4 regions of the Aminobacter sp. BE322 genome follow, and region 4 is predicted to be linked to each of the others. Evidence: predicted binding sites of a transcription regulator. Region 4 holds the regulator's gene; each other region holds the start of a gene.

Region 1 (3,673 bases), on a different contig from region 4:
CGGCCACGGGCGCGCGCCGAGGTGCGGTAGCCCGCCTCAGGCGACGCGGCGGCCTTCGCGCCAGACGGTGCGGACCACCGGCACATGCTCGTCGACGCGGACGCGGACCAGGTCGGCGCGGCGGCCGATCTCGATCATGCCGCGGTCGGCGAGGCCGACGGCCTCGGCCGGGTTCTTCGACACCATGGCAACCGCCTGCGGCAGGGTGATGCCTTCGACCACCTCGCCGAGGAAGAAGGCCGACTGGATCAGGCTGAAGGGGATGTAGTCCGACGACAGGATGTCGAGCAGGCCCTGCTCGGCCAGCGTGCGGGCCGAGACGTTGCCCGAATGGGAGACGCCGCGCATGACGTTGGGCGCGCCCATCAGCACGCCGAGGCCGGCGGCCTTCGAGGCGCCGGCGGCCTCGACCGTGGTCGGGAACTCGGCGACGCGGATGCCTTGCGCGATGGCCTCGTCGACATGGGCGACGGTCGCGTCGTCATGGCTCGCCAGCACGATGCCGCGCGCGTGGCAGGCAGTGGAGATGGCGTCACGGTTGGGGCGCGAGTTCCTGGCCGAGTCGCCCATGCGCTGGTCGCAGAAGGCCTTGAACTCGACGTCATTGAGCTTGAGCTTGCGCTGGTAGTAATAGGCGTAGGTGTCGAAATCGACGAACTGGCGCTGGCCCGGCGCATGGTCCATCAGCGAGGCGAGCTTCACCCGGTCGTCGCCGTCGAAATAGGCAAAGCCGTCCTGGCAGTCGGGCGCCGAGACCTCGCAGCGCAGGTGGATGAAGTGGTCTGCGCGGACGCGGTCGGCGCGCACGCTGTCCTCGATGGCGTCGGCCAGCTTGCGCATGTCGGTGGCGGTCATGTCGGCATCCTCGTCCATGCCGACGCGCAGCGCGTCGAAGACGGTGGTGATGCCGGCGGACGCCACCTGGGCGTCATGGGCGAGGACGGCCGCGATGGGGTTCCAGCGCACGCGCGGGCGCGGCGCGTAGTGGCCTTCGAGATGGTCGGTATGCAGCTCGACGAGTCCGGGGATGACGAAGTCGCCGCCCATGTCCTCGCCGACGGCGCTCGGACCGGTCGAGATTTCGGCGATCCTGCCATCGCGGACGACGATGGTGCCGTCGATCACCTCGTCGGCAAGGACGATGCGGGCATTGTTCAGGACAAGGTCGGTCATCTCAGGCGGTCTTTCTCTCGGCTTGCCTGCCCAGGGCGTGGTAGCTCAGCACCTCGAAGGGGGCACCGGCGGCCGGTTCGACGAAGACGGCGAGGCCGGCGACGGGCACCGGCCTGTCGAGCACGTTGCCCAGGCATTGTTCGATGGCAGCGCGGACGCGCAGCACCTCCTCGGTGGCGACGCGACCGGTCAGGGTCATGTGGAAGCGGAAGGCGTCGAAGACGTAAGGGTAACCCCACTGGCTGAGGTAGCGGCACTCCTGCGGGCTCAGCGCGTCGGGGTTGCGGCGGGCGAGCTCTGCGTCGGTCAGCGGTGCGCGATGCGGTTCGAAGGCTCCGACCACGTCGCCGGCAAAACGGTCGAGCTCGGGCAGGGTCTCCGTCGGGACGAGGGCGAAGAAGCCGTCGATCTGGGCGAGCTTCAGGCGCGGAATGTCGAAGGGAACGGTTTCCGCCGCAAAGGCGTCGACGGCGTCGACCAGCATCTGTTCGCTCACGCCGTCGGCGAGCCGGAACGGCGCCTTCAGCGTGGCATGGAAGCCGTAGCGGCGGGCGGCGGCGGTGTGGAAGGCGACTTCGGCCGCCGACAATTCGCCATGGGCCTTCGCCGGAAGGGACGCGCCGCCAAAGGCATCGCGCCCGAGCCAGCCGGCCGCGATGCGGCACAGCGGATCGTCATGCTCGGGCGTGAAATAGATGGCGTAGCGCATGGCGCGATTCTTCCTTGGAGATGAAGGCCCGATAGATGATTTGCGTGACAGTTTGACGAAGTAGTGGCCGACTTCCTTGGCTTTGCAAGGGCCGGCCCAAAAAGTTCAGTGGCTGGACTTGCCCCCGATCAGGCGGTGGCGCAACGCGGTCGAGATGTTGTCGAAAATGAACACCACGACCAGGATGAGCAGCACCATGTAGGCGACGTTCTCCCAGTCGGAATTGGTGCGCATGGCTTCCCACAGCTTGAGGCCGATGCCGCCGGCGCCGACGGCGCCGATGATGGTGGCCGAGCGGGTGTTCGATTCCCAGAAATAGAGCGACTGGCTGACCAGCACCGGCAGCACCTGCGGGACCACGCCGTAGCGCTGCACCGAGGCCGGCGAGGCGCCGACCGAGCGCATGCCCTCGCGCTGCTTGTCGTCGATGTTCTCCAGCGCCTCGGAGTAGAGCTTGCCGAAGGTGCCGGTGTCGGTGAAGAAGATCGCCGACATGCCGGCGATGGGGCCGGGGCCGAAGGCGCGGGTGAAGAACAGCGCCCAGATCAGCATGTCGACCGAGCGCAGGAAGTCGAAGAAGCGCTTGGTGACCTGGTTGACCAGACGGTTTCGCGTGATGTTGCGGGCCGCCATGAAGGCCAGCGGGAAGGCGAGCAGGCTGGCGAACAGCGTGCCGACGAAGGCCATGACGATGGTCTGGGCGAGCTTCAGCCAGACGTCGCCATGCTGCCATTCGGAATTGTTGACGATGTTGTTCCAGGCAAGTGCTGCATTCGACATGCCGGGATCGAGCCGTTCGCCGGAGACGACCAGCGAGGCGACCTCGGCGAAGGACTTGCCCCAGAAGGGCGAGTTGGCGTCGAAGAAGAAGTTTTCCCAGCCGAGGAAGCGGCGGCGGATCTTGACGTCGTCCCGGTCGACCTGGACGCTGCCGGCAAAGCCGAAATCGGCGACGATCTTCTCGCCGGCCGCCTTCTGCGTCGCCCAGGCGGGCAGGGCCCCGACGATCGAAATGCTCTGGCGCGGCACGACGGTCACGTCGAGCGTTTCGCCGCCATGGGTGACGACGACGCGCTCGGGCGCGATGTCGATTGCCGTGCTCGAGCCGATATGGGCGACGACCCGGTTGGCCGGGGCCTTGTTGGCGGCAACAGTGGCGCCGGCCGGCTGGGCGATGTCGAGCCAGTCTGGATGGCGGTCGGCGCGATAGGACGAAAAGCGTGGATAGCCGACGTCGAGGCGGCCGTCCTTGAAGGCGACCTGCGGCCGGACCTCGTAGGAGACCCAGTCGGCCAGGTAGGTTCCGGCGATGCCCCAGTTGCCGCCGGCGAGCACGGCGCCGACCGCGAAGAACCACCAGGCGAAGGCGACATAGGCGACGATACCGGCGCCGACTGCCCAGCCGGTCAGGCTCTTGCGCCAGGAGCCCCGGAAGACGCCGGGATGGCGGTCGGCGATTGCCTGCATTTCGGCCAGGGAAAGGGTGGTCATGATTAATCTCCGCGACCGGAGGCGAAGGCCTGTTCGCCGACCAGCTTCTTGCGCAGCCAGGCCGAAAACTGGTCGACCGCGACGATGGTGCAGAACAGGAGGAGGATGATGGCGAGCGTCTTGGCCTCGTGGTTGCGGCTGATCGACAGGCGCAGCGCCTCGCCGATGCCGCCGCCGCCGACCGCGCCGATGATGGTCGAGGCGCGGACGTTGATCTCGAGCCGCAGCAGCGCGTAGCTCAGGAAGTTGGGCATGACCTGCGGCACGATGCCGAACCAGACGCGCTCGGGCCAGTTGCCG
Region 2 (3,673 bases), on a different contig from region 4:
GTTCCAGGCCACCACCGCGAGGATGCCGGCCAGCGCCGACAGCGGGATGTAGGAGGCGAGCGGCGCGGCCACCAGCATGAAGGCGAGCAGGAAGGCCGAATGCAGCATGCCCGAGACCGGCCCGTGCGCGCCGGCCCGGACGTTGGTCGCGGTGCGCGCGATGGTGCCGGTGGCGCAGATGCCGCCGAACAGCGCGGAACCGATATTGGCGAAGCCCTGCGCCACCAGCTCGCAGTTCGAGCGGTGCCGCCGCCCGGTCATGCCGTCGGCGACGACGGCCGACAGCAGCGATTCGATGGCGCCGAGCAGCGCGAACGACACCGCGTCCGGCAGCACGGCTATCGCCTTTTCGACGCTCAAATCGGGCAGGGCCGGCCAGGGCAGGCTGCGCGGGATGCCGCCGAAGCGCGTGCCGATGGTCTCGACCTGCAGCCCGAGCGCTGCCGCGGCGAGCGATGCGACGCCGACCGCGATCAGCATGCCCGGCCAGCCCGGCCTCAGCCGCTTGAGCACCAGGATCGTGCCGATCGTCAGTCCAGCCACCGCGATCGCCGCCGGGTTCGCCGTGCCCGCGGCGTCCGCCAGCGCCATCAGCTTCGGCACCAGCGGTCCGGGTTCCTTGCCCGTGAGCGTCAGGCCGAACATCTCGCTCAGCTGGCTGGCGAAGATGATGACGGCGATGCCGGCGGTGAAGCCCACGGTCACCGGATAGGGGATGAACTTGATGTAGGTGCCGAGCCTGAGATAGCCGATGGCGACGAGGAAGATGCCCGCCATCATCGTCGCCAGGATCAGCCCCTCGACGCCCTCGCGCGCCACCGTCGCCGCCACCAGCACGATGAACGCGCCCGCCGGCCCGCCGATCTGGAAGCGGCTGCCGCCCAGTGCCGAGATGATGAAGCCGCCGACGATGGCCGTGAACAGGCCCCTGTCGGGCGACACGCCCGAGGCGATCGCGATTGCCATGGAAAGCGGCAGCGCCACGATCGCCACCGTCAACCCCGCGATGGCGTCGGCCTTCAGCTGCGCCGTGCCATAACCCTCGCGCAAGACCGTCACCAGCTTGGGCGTGAACAGTTCGGCGAATGTCGGTCGGTCGTGTCTATGTCTGTTGCCTGCTGCGTCCATGCCTGCATCGTCCTGCAATGCGGCGGGATCGTCGGCATGTCTGTCGGCGGTCGCCGTCGCGACTCTCTGCGGATGGTTGACGGGCTCAGCCGGCCTTCTTCTTCAGGCGCACGCCGCGGCCGCCGGCCTCGGTCTCGCCGATGAGTTCCACACCGGCGGCGTCGAGCGCTTCGATGACCTTGGTCAGCGTGTCGACCACGCCGCGCACCACGCCCTCGCTCGCTTCCATGCGCTGGATCGTCGGAACCGAGACCCCGGCCTTTTCGGCAAGCGTCTTCTGGTCGATGCCTGCCAGCGCTCGAGCGGCGCGCATCTGTGCGGCGGTGATCAATGTCGGAGTTCCCGTCTCTGTCCGCAGAATGAATGTATCATACATTCATGGTGATGTTTCAAGCATTAATATCGATGTTCAGCGCATGTCGTCTTCAGTTTCCTCGCCGGGCCGCAGCAGGTAGCGGCTGACCACCCAGCACAGCGTCGCCCAGGCGAAGCCGGCGCTCCATCCGGCCAACACGTCCGAGGGCCAGTGCACGCCGAGATAGATGCGGCTGATGCCGACCAGCAGCGCGGTCAGGATCGCGACGAAGAAGACGAAGACGGTGGTGGCGCGGCCGGGCACCACGCGGGCCAGCACCACGCCCAGCGTCAGGTAGGTCACCGCCGCGAGCATGGCGTGCCCGCTGGGGAAGCTCATGGTCTGCACCTGCGCCAGGTGCGAGACCAGGTCCGGCCGCGGCCGGTCGATGCCGAGCTTGAGCAGGCTCGAAAGCACCTGTGCGCCGGCGACCGAGGCGAACACGAACAGCGCCGGTCCCCAGCGCCGGATCAGGCACAGGTAGATGATGGCGATCGCGGTGATGTAGATCAGCACCGCAGCGCTGCCGAGCGCGGTGATGTCGCGCATCGCCTCTTCGAACCAGGCGGGTCCGATCGGGTTGTTGGGTTCGCCCGCCACGCGGAAGGCGAGCAGGATGTCGGTGTCGAAGGAGCGCGGTGCCGCGTCGCGCGCGACCTCCGCCAGTTCGACGAAGGCCCACAGCCCGCCGGCGATGACGATGCCCGCCGCCAGCAGCGACAATTGGACCTTGTTCCACAGTTTCTGATGCATCGTCCTGCCGTTCCGTTCCAGCTTCGGGATGGCCGCTTCCGGGCCCGTGCGCAACAAGTGGGGAGAGGTTTCCCAAAGAAAAGGCGCGCAATCAAAAGGTCGCAGCGTCTTTCGTCGGCAAGGGCCGATCCTCGACGCTGTATAGCGGCGCCCGATTTTCGGCGAAACTGTCATGCTACTGTTATGTCGTCCGATTAGCGGTCTCGGCGAACCCCAAGCGAAGCATCAGCCAGAGGTCGAAAACATGAACCAGCACGCTCCCAACGATCAGAAATTCCGCACCAGCCTGCTCGAGGAGAATGACGGTCCCGGCCACAACCCGACCGACAACCGCACCATGGGCGACATCATCGCCACGCGCTTCTCGCGCCGCAATTTCCTCAAGGGATCGCTCGCCGTCTCGGCGATTGCCGCCACCGTCAGCCCCATCGCCATCATCCTCGCCGACGACGCTCGCGCCGCCGCCGCCTCGGCCTTCAGTTTCGACGAGGTCGAGGCCGGCATCGACGACAAGCACCATGTCGCCGCCGGCTACGACGCCGACGTTCTGCTGCGCTGGGGCGACCCGATCTTTGCCGACGCGCCCGCGTTCGACCCGCTGAACCAGTCGGCCGAGGCGCAGGCCAGGCAGTTCGGCTACAACAACGACTATGTCGGCTACGTGCCGCTCGAAGGCTCGGCCGAGCACGGCCTGCTCGTCGTCAATCACGAATACACCAACGACCACCTGATGTTCCCCGGCATCGTCAAGATCGCCGAGGGCAAGATCGAGGTCGCGCCCGCCGACCAGAAGCGCGTCGATATCGAGATGGCAGCCCATGGCGGCTCGATCGTCGAGATCCGCAAGGAGGGCGGCAAGTGGCAGGTCGTGCGCGACGGCAAGCTCAACCGCCGCATCACCTCCACCACCGAGATGCAGCTCACCGGTCCGGCCGCCGGCCACGACCGCCTCAAGACCAATGCCGACGCCACCGGCACCAAGGTGCTCGGCACCCTCAACAATTGCGCCGGCGGCGTCACGCCCTGGGGCACCTACATCATGGCCGAGGAGAACTTCCACGGCTATTTCGGCGGCGAGCTGCCGGCCGACCATCCGGAGGCCGCCAACTACAAGCGCCTCGGCGTGCCGGAAGGCACCTATGAGTGGCTCAAGTTCTACGATCGCTTCGATGTTTCCAAGGAGCCGAACGAGCCCAACCGCTTCGGCTGGATCGTCGAGGTCGACGTCCGGGACCCGAACTCGCTGCCGAAGAAGCGCACCGCGCTCGGCCGCTTCAAGCACGAGGGCGCCGAATCCATCGTCGCCCCCGACGGCCGCGTCGTCTTCTACCTCGGCGACGACGAGCGCTTCGACTACGTCTACAAGTTCGTGACCAAGGGCAAGTTCAACCCGGATGATCGCGCCGCCAACCTCGACCTGCTCGATGAGGGCACGCT
Region 3 (3,673 bases), on a different contig from region 4:
ATTGCCGCCAGCTTCCGGCGTGACGATGGCGGCGTCCAGCGGATCGCGGGTGCGGGATATGGCGACACCGACGCATTCTTCGAGGCGAACGGCTACTTCACGGCCCTTGCCGGCTGCAACACCTGGGCAGCGGCTGCCCTGCGGAAGGCAGGCCTGACGACGGGCTGGTGGAACCCGCTGCCGGTCACGCTCGGCTGGTCGCTCGGCCTCTACAACTCCCCTTCGGACCAGCCGGGCGGCGTCCAGCCGTAGAGCCAGTCCATGTCGGCGGCGAGGCTGTCGGCGGACTTGATGATGCCGAGGAAGAGATTACGCGCCAGGGCGACGGGACCCGAGGCATGCCAGGCCATGTGATTCAGCCGGCCGCGCCGCGCCACCCTGGCGATGCGGGCCTTGCGCGCCGCCTCCCACTGCGACAGCCCGTGTGGGTATCGTGCCGAGGCTACGACTTCGGCCAGCGTGTAGGCATCCTCGATCGCCATGGCGGCGCCCTGGGCGGCGAAGGGCGTCATGGCGTGCGCCGCGTCGCCGATCAGCACGATGCGGTCGGAGGCGGTCCATGGCCTGGCGCTGTCGACCGTGTGCAGCGGCCACACCGTCCAGGGCCCGGCGTGGTCGAGCAGCGCGGTGAGCGCAGGCGCGCTGCCCTGCGAGGCGCGCTTCAGCGCGTCGGCGTCCGTCTCGCCCGACCATTGTTCGGCGATCGCCGCGCCGGGCGTGAAGGCGACGATGTTGATCGCGGTTCCGGCGCGGATCGGATAGGCGACCATGTGAAAGCCGCGATGGAGAAAGGTCGTCACCGCCTGCATCGAACCGAGGGACGCGAAGCTGCGGCCGGTCTCGCTGTCGGCGGCGATGGTCGTGCGCCATGCCAGCTCGCCGGCGAAGCGGCTCCTGTCGTTCGGGCCGACAAGGCGGCGGCTGTGCGACCAGACCCCGTCAGCCGCCACGAGCATCTCGGCCTCAAGCGACATTGCATTGCCGTCGTGCTCGACGCCGACCTCTACGGCCCGTACATCAAGAGTGGCTCCCGTCACCGTTGCGCCGGTGCTGATCTCGATCAGGGGATTTTGCCGGGCGGCCGAGAGCAGGGCATGCTGCAGGTCGGCGCGGTGGGCGACGAGATAGGGCGAGCTCCACCTCAGTTCGGCGGACGCGCCGAGCGGGACCCGGGCAAGCTCCTTGAGTGACGCGGCATCGCGAAGGACGATCGCCTCCGGCCGCACGGTCGACGGCCGCACGAGGTCGAGCACGCCGAGGCGGCCGAGGATGCGGGTTGCGTTGGGGGACAGTTGCAGGCCGGCGCCGACTTCCTCGAGCGCCGCTGCGCGTTCGAGGACGCGGACGCCAAGGCCTTTCCTGGCGAAAGCGAGCGCGGCGGTGAGGCCGGCGACGCCCGCGCCGGCGATGACGACCTGCCGCGATCTCATGGCGATCGGGTCAGGCGGCGCGGTCGGCCACGTAGAGGCAGCCGGCGGGCAGGGTTTCGGTGGCCTTCAGCTTCGCCGAGTAGCGATAGAGCGTCGAGCAGTAGGGGCAGACCTTTTCGGAATCCGCGCCCATGTCGAGGTAGACATGCGGATGGTCGAAGGGCGGGTTGGCGCCCACGCACATGAACTCCTTCACGCCGATCTCGATCACGGCATGTCCAGCGTCGTTCTGGAAGTGGGGAATGGAGCCGCCGGCCATCATTTTCTCCGTCTGAGAAACCTTCTCCGAGAGCGTTTGTATCATTAGGGACGGGTTTGCAAGATGCTGAAATGAAACTGTCGCAATTGCCTGTCAGAGGATAATCTGAGCCGGATAAGCGGCGAGCGCGGCAGTGGGGAAGGGTTGTCCATGAATCAATTGAGGCCGGTGCATACCGATTTCGTGAACGACAAGTCGCCGACCGGGCCGGTCGACGGCAACCCTGACCGCTTCGTCAATCGCGAATTCTCCTGGCTGCAGTTCAACCGGCGCGTGCTTGAGCAGTCGCAGAACCCGAACCATCCGCTGCTCGAACGCGTCCGCTTCCTGTCGATCTCGGCCGGCAATCTCGACGAGTTCTTCATGGTGCGCGTCGCGGGTCTCGCGGGCCAGGTTCGCGAGGGCATCGCGATCCGCAGCCCCGACGGCCGCACCCCGCAGCAGCAGCTGGACCAGTTGCTGCACGAGGTCGAACGGCTGCAGGAGGACCAGCAGAAGAGCCTGTCGAGCCTGATGGAGCTGCTCAAGTTCGAGGGCATCGAGAGCATATCGGCGGCGGCCCTCGCCAAGGACGAGAAGAAGTGGCTCGAAGAGCACTTCATGGAGCAGATCTTTCCGGTGCTGACGCCGCTGTCGATCGACCCGGCGCACCCGTTCCCCTTCATCCCCAATCTCGGCTTCTCGATCGCGCTGCAGCTCCGCCACCGCAAGAACGGCGAGGAGATGACCGCCCTGCTGCGCCTGCCGGTGGCGCTCAAGCGCTATATCCGCCTGCCCGACCGCAAGCGCGCGGTGCGCTTCATCCCGATCGAGGAGACGGTCAACCTGTTCATCGGCAAGCTGTTCCCGGGCTACGAGGTCAAGGGTTCCGGCACGTTCCAGATCATCCGAGATAGCGATATCGAGGTCGAGGAGGAATCGGAGGACCTCGTGCGGCTGTTCGAGACCGCGTTGAAGCGCCGGCGCCGCGGCTCGGTCATCCGCATCGAGTTCGACAGCCAGATGCCGGCCGAACTGCGTGAGTTCGTCGCCGGCGAACTTGGGGTCTCGGCGAGCCGGGTCAGCGTGCTGAGCGGGCCGCTGGCCATCAACCAGATATCCGAGATCGTGGCGGTCGCCCGCGACGACCTGAAGTTCCCGCCCTTCAATCCGCGCTTTCCCGAGCGCATCCGCGACCACCGCGGCGACTGCTTCGCCGCGATCCGCGAGAAGGACTTCGTCGTCCACCATCCTTACGAATCCTTCGACGTGGTGGTGCAGTTCCTGCGCCAGGCGGCGATGGATCCCGAGGTGGTGGCGATCAAGCAGACGCTCTACCGCACCTCGAACGACAGCCCGATCGTGCGTGCGCTGATCGACGCGGCCGAGGCCGGCAAGTCGGTGACGGCCCTGGTGGAGCTCAAGGCGCGCTTCGACGAAGAGGCCAACATCCGCTGGGCGCGCGACCTCGAGCGCGCCGGCGTGCAGGTGGTGTTCGGCTTCCTGGAGCTCAAGACGCACGCCAAGATGTCGCTGGTGGTGCGCCGCGAGGACGGTCGCCTGCGCAACTACGTGCATCTCGGCACCGGCAACTACCACCCGATCACCGCCCGCATCTACACCGACCTGTCCTTCTTCACCACCGACTCGGCGATTGCCCGGGACGTGGCCCAGATCTTCAACTTCATCACCGGCTATGCCGAGCCGGCCGACGAAATGTGCATCGCGCTGTCGCCCTATACGCTGAGGAGCCGCATTCTCAAGCACATCACCGACGAGGTCGAGCATGCCCGGGCCGGCAAGCCGGCGCAGATCTGGATGAAGATGAATGCGCTCGTCGACCCGATCATCATCGATGCGCTCTATGAGGCGAGCCGAGCCGGCGTCGAGATCGACCTGGTGGTGCGCGGCATCTGCTGCCTCAGGCCGCAGGTTCCGGGCCTGTCGGAGAATATCCGCGTCAAGTCGATCGTCGGCCGCTTCCTCGAGCACAGCCGCATCTATT
Region 4 (3,673 bases):
TCGACCTGCCGCCGATAGAAGCGGCTCGGCACCTTTTTCAGGTCGACCGCGGGAATGGGGAACCGCTCGTTCGGGAGCGGGCCGTACATCGCCAGGGCATTGGCGTCGGCGACCGGCGCCGGTTCGACCGGCGCCTTTGCCACCGGCGCGGCCGATTCCTGGGTGCTGACGCAGCCGGACACCACGAGGGTCCCCAGGCTCGCCGCGCCGGTGAGAAAGCGTCGGCGGCTCAATGCCGGGCCGTCGCCCGCGATGGGCTCCGCGGCGCTGGTTTCTATTGTGTCTGTGTTCATTAGGCAGTCTCCTGGACTCATTTCTTTCATTCAGGGCGACACGGGGTCAGGGAGGTCGGCCCCGGTCGTGGTCATGCGAATGCAACCATTGGCACCGATCAGCCGATCGATGACGGCGCATGCGCGCTTGGCACGATCCGGCATTTCGCGGCGCAATTGCCACGCGAAGGCGGGCGGGCGGCGACGGGCGGGTTCGGGAGGTCATCCTCTTCCCCTTCGCAGCTGATTTCGAACGGCTTCGTCGGCGTCGACCGAGGAGCGATCGGCTGAAAATCAGGCAGCGATGGGTGGCCGTAACAGCGACGCGGTTGACCCGACGCGCAGCAAGAGATCTGGTAGCAGCATCAGAGCCGCGGCACGGAACGGCGCGGCAGGCTCGACATGGGTCAGCCAGGCAGGGCATTCGCCCAGGCAGTGCAGGCTGGCGAGGCTTTCGGCCGACAATTCGACGGTGCAGCGGTCCGGGGACGGCAAGCACTCGTCGGCAATGGCGGTGATTTCCGCCTGCGCGGGCACCTTCGGCAGCTCGATTGAAAAGTTCACGCCTTCGGCCGCTGCCCGTTCGAGGGACAGTCCGTTCAGGATGGTGACCACCACCAGGAAAATGGCCGAGAGCAAGTTACGCACGGTGCCCCAGCTAGCATGAAAAGTGGCAATTTTGAGTATTTCCCCAATCAAAAAATTGTCATCTCAAGAACATCCGCTACGGTCACCATCACGGAATCGTTGCGGGAGATGTGGATATTGTTTTGAGCATAAAGCATACAGTAACGGGAAGATTCGAATTTATATTCATGACAGCGTCAGGACAAACGCGTCGAACTGCGGCGATTTGAGCACCACAAAGGGCTGGAATGGCATGGCGGCGCAGAGGGCGCCACGCGTCCGTGCGACAGCGCCGGTGCCTCGCCCGAACGCTCCGGGCGCGCGAAGCGCGCCCGCTGTGACATTAGGACACTGGCCAAGGCTGATCGTCCAGCCGACGCCATGCCGGCCGCTCCGGGACGGCCGTCAGTCTTCCCGGATGGCGTAGCCGGCGCCGCGGATGGTGCGGATCACGTCCGGCATGCGGCCGTTGTTGACGGCCTTGCGCAGGCGCCCGACATGCACGTCGACGGTGCGCTCGTCGATGTAGATCGTCTCGCCCCAGACATTGTCGAGCAACTGGCTGCGCGAGAACACGCGGCCGGGATGGCGCATCATGAATTCGAGCAGGCGGAACTCCGTCGGCCCGAGCTTGATCTCGCTCTTCTTGCGATAGACCCGGTGCGACTCGCGGTCGAGCACGATGTCCCCGACCTTGAGCACCGAAGACAGCACCTCGGGCTTGGCGCGGCGCAGCAGCGCCTTCACCCGCGCCATGAACTCCGGGGTCGAAAACGGCTTCACCAGGTAGTCGTCGGCGCCGGTGGAAAGCCCGCGCACCCGGTCGCTCTCCTCGCCGCGCGCCGTCAGCATGATGATCGGCAGCCGTTCGGTTTCGGGGCGCATCCTCAGCCGCCGGCAGAGTTCGATGCCGGAAAGTGCCGGCACCATCCAGTCGAGCACCAAAAGGTCCGGCACGTTTTCCTGCAGCCTCAGTTCGGCCTCGTCGCCGCGCGTCACCACTTCCACCTGGTAGCCCTCGGCCTCGAGGTTGTAGCGCAGCAGCACGCCGAGGGGCTCTTCGTCCTCGACGACCATGATCTTGGGAGCGATCATCGTCAGTACCTTGTCCTGGCGCACGGCCCGGTTCGGACCATGCGCTGATTTAACCTGTGCAGCGCCCCCGCGCCAAACGCATGCGGTTGCGGAAGATGTCAGGCCGAGACGGGCGACGTGGTTTCGTCGACCTTCGGCCGATTGAGCGGCAGCTGCGTGCCGGTGACCACGAAATAGGCGTTCTCGGCGATGTTGGTGACATGGTCGCCGATGCGCTCGAGGTTCTTGGCGCAGAACAGGAGGTGCGTGCAGGCGGTGATGTTGCGCGGATCCTCCATCATGTAGGTCAGGAGTTCGCGGAACACGGCCGTGTACTGGACATCGACCTTCTGGTCGTCCGCGCGCAGGTTCTTGAGGCCTTCGGCGTCGCGCGCGACATAGAGGTCGACCACGCCGCGCACCTGGCCGAGCACCAGCTGCGCCATGGCGTCGATCGAGTGCGAAAGGTTGCGCGGCATCGCCGACTGGCCGACGGCGCCCACCCGCTTGGCGATGTTCTTGGCGAGATCGCCGATGCGCTCGAGGTCGCCCGCCATGCGGATCGCGCCGACCACGGCACGCAGGTCCTGCGCCATCGGCTGGCGCTTGGCGATCAGCGTGATCGCGCTGTTGTCGAGATCGCGCTGCCTGGCGTCCATGATGGTGTCGTCGGCGATGACGTTCTGCGCCAGCGGCTGGTCGGACGAAAGCAGCGCGCGGATGGCGTTCGCCACCATCGTGGCCGACAGGTCGCCCATGTCGCGGATAACCTGGTCGACGTGCTGGAGTTCCTCGTCGAAGGACCGGACTGTGTGCTCGCCCATGATCGTATCCTCGTCTTTGTGATCGGAGCGGCGTTCACTCAGCCGAAGCGGCCGGTGATGTAGTCCTGCGTCCGCTTGTCGTCGGGGTTGGTGAACATCTTGTCGGTCGGGCCTTCCTCGACCAGGTAGCCGAGATGGAACATCGCCGTCCGCTGCGACACGCGCGCCGCCTGCTGCATCGAGTGGGTCACGATGACGATGGTGAAGTTCTCGCGCAGCTCGTCGATCAGCTCCTCCACCTTGGCGGTGGCGATCGGATCGAGCGCCGAGCACGGCTCGTCCATCAGGATGACCTCGGGCGACACGGCGATGGCGCGGGCGATGCACAGCCGCTGCTGCTGGCCGCCGGAAAGGCCGGTGCCGGCTTCGTGCAGGCGGTCCTTGACCTCGTTCCAGAGCGCTGCCCGCTGCAGGCTCTTCTCGACGATCTGGTCGAGATCGGCCTTGGACTTGGCGAGGCCGTGGATGCGCGGGCCGTAGGCGACGTTCTCGTAGATCGTCTTCGGGAACGGATTGGGCTTCTGGAACACCATGCCGACGCGGGCGCGCAGCTCGACCACGTCGATCTTGGGATCGTAGATGTCCTCGCTGTCGAGGGTGATCTTGCCGCCGACGCGGGCGCTGTCGATGGTGTCGTTCATGCGGTTGAGGCAGCGCAGGAAGGTCGACTTGCCGCAGCCCGACGGGCCGATCAGCGCGGTGACCTGGTTCTCGCGCACGTCCAGGTCGACGCCGAAGAGCGCCTGCTTCTCGCCGTAGTGCACGGTCACCTTGTCGCCGCGCATCTTGATGAGTTCGTTGGGTCTGTTCATCTCGGCGTTCACCGCGTTTTCGAGGGTTTTCTCGCTCATGATGTTCATAGAGGGGTGCTCCTTG

What was found. Region 4 encodes PhoB, which activates phosphate uptake and scavenging genes when phosphate is short. Its sites were predicted from a motif close to TGTCATNNANCTGTCAT; they were not measured.
Region 1: a site for PhoB is predicted at 1,927-1,943, ahead of J2X50_RS05285 (DUF1045 domain-containing protein). Genes of this name have one in related genera too.
Region 2: a site for PhoB is predicted at 2,405-2,421, ahead of J2X50_RS18835 (PhoX family protein). Genes of this name have one in related genera too.
Region 3: a site for PhoB is predicted at 1,757-1,773, ahead of J2X50_RS07360 (RNA degradosome polyphosphate kinase). Genes of this name have one in related genera too.

What each region holds. Positions count from the first base shown of each region.
Region 1 covers NZ_JBNPXB010000002.1:255,555-259,227, reverse strand. Annotated here, with positions in the region: gene J2X50_RS05295 (GMC family oxidoreductase) at 1-30, shown strand, start outside; gene J2X50_RS05290 (alpha-D-ribose 1-methylphosphonate 5-triphosphate diphosphatase) at 37-1,173, opposite strand; gene J2X50_RS05285 (DUF1045 domain-containing protein) at 1,175-1,882, opposite strand; gene phnE (phosphonate ABC transporter, permease protein PhnE) at 1,988-3,373, opposite strand; gene phnE (phosphonate ABC transporter, permease protein PhnE) at 3,376-3,673, opposite strand, start outside.
Region 2 covers NZ_JBNPXB010000015.1:8,308-11,980, reverse strand. Annotated here, with positions in the region: gene J2X50_RS18850 (SulP family inorganic anion transporter) at 1-1,128, opposite strand, end outside; gene J2X50_RS18845 (helix-turn-helix domain-containing protein) at 1,214-1,459, opposite strand; gene J2X50_RS18840 (phosphatase PAP2 family protein) at 1,538-2,236, opposite strand; gene J2X50_RS18835 (PhoX family protein) at 2,481-3,673, shown strand, end outside.
Region 3 covers NZ_JBNPXB010000003.1:259,873-263,545, reverse strand. Annotated here, with positions in the region: gene J2X50_RS07375 (TIGR02117 family protein) at 1-252, shown strand, start outside; gene J2X50_RS07370 (FAD-dependent monooxygenase) at 210-1,430, opposite strand; gene J2X50_RS07365 (zinc-finger domain-containing protein) at 1,441-1,689, opposite strand; gene J2X50_RS07360 (RNA degradosome polyphosphate kinase) at 1,840-3,673, shown strand, end outside.
Region 4 covers NZ_JBNPXB010000005.1:228,350-232,022, forward strand. Annotated here, with positions in the region: gene J2X50_RS10705 (L,D-transpeptidase) at 1-293, opposite strand, end outside; gene J2X50_RS10710 (hypothetical protein) at 567-920, opposite strand; gene phoB (phosphate regulon transcriptional regulator PhoB) at 1,305-1,994, opposite strand; gene phoU (phosphate signaling complex protein PhoU) at 2,093-2,797, opposite strand; gene pstB (phosphate ABC transporter ATP-binding protein PstB) at 2,836-3,657, opposite strand.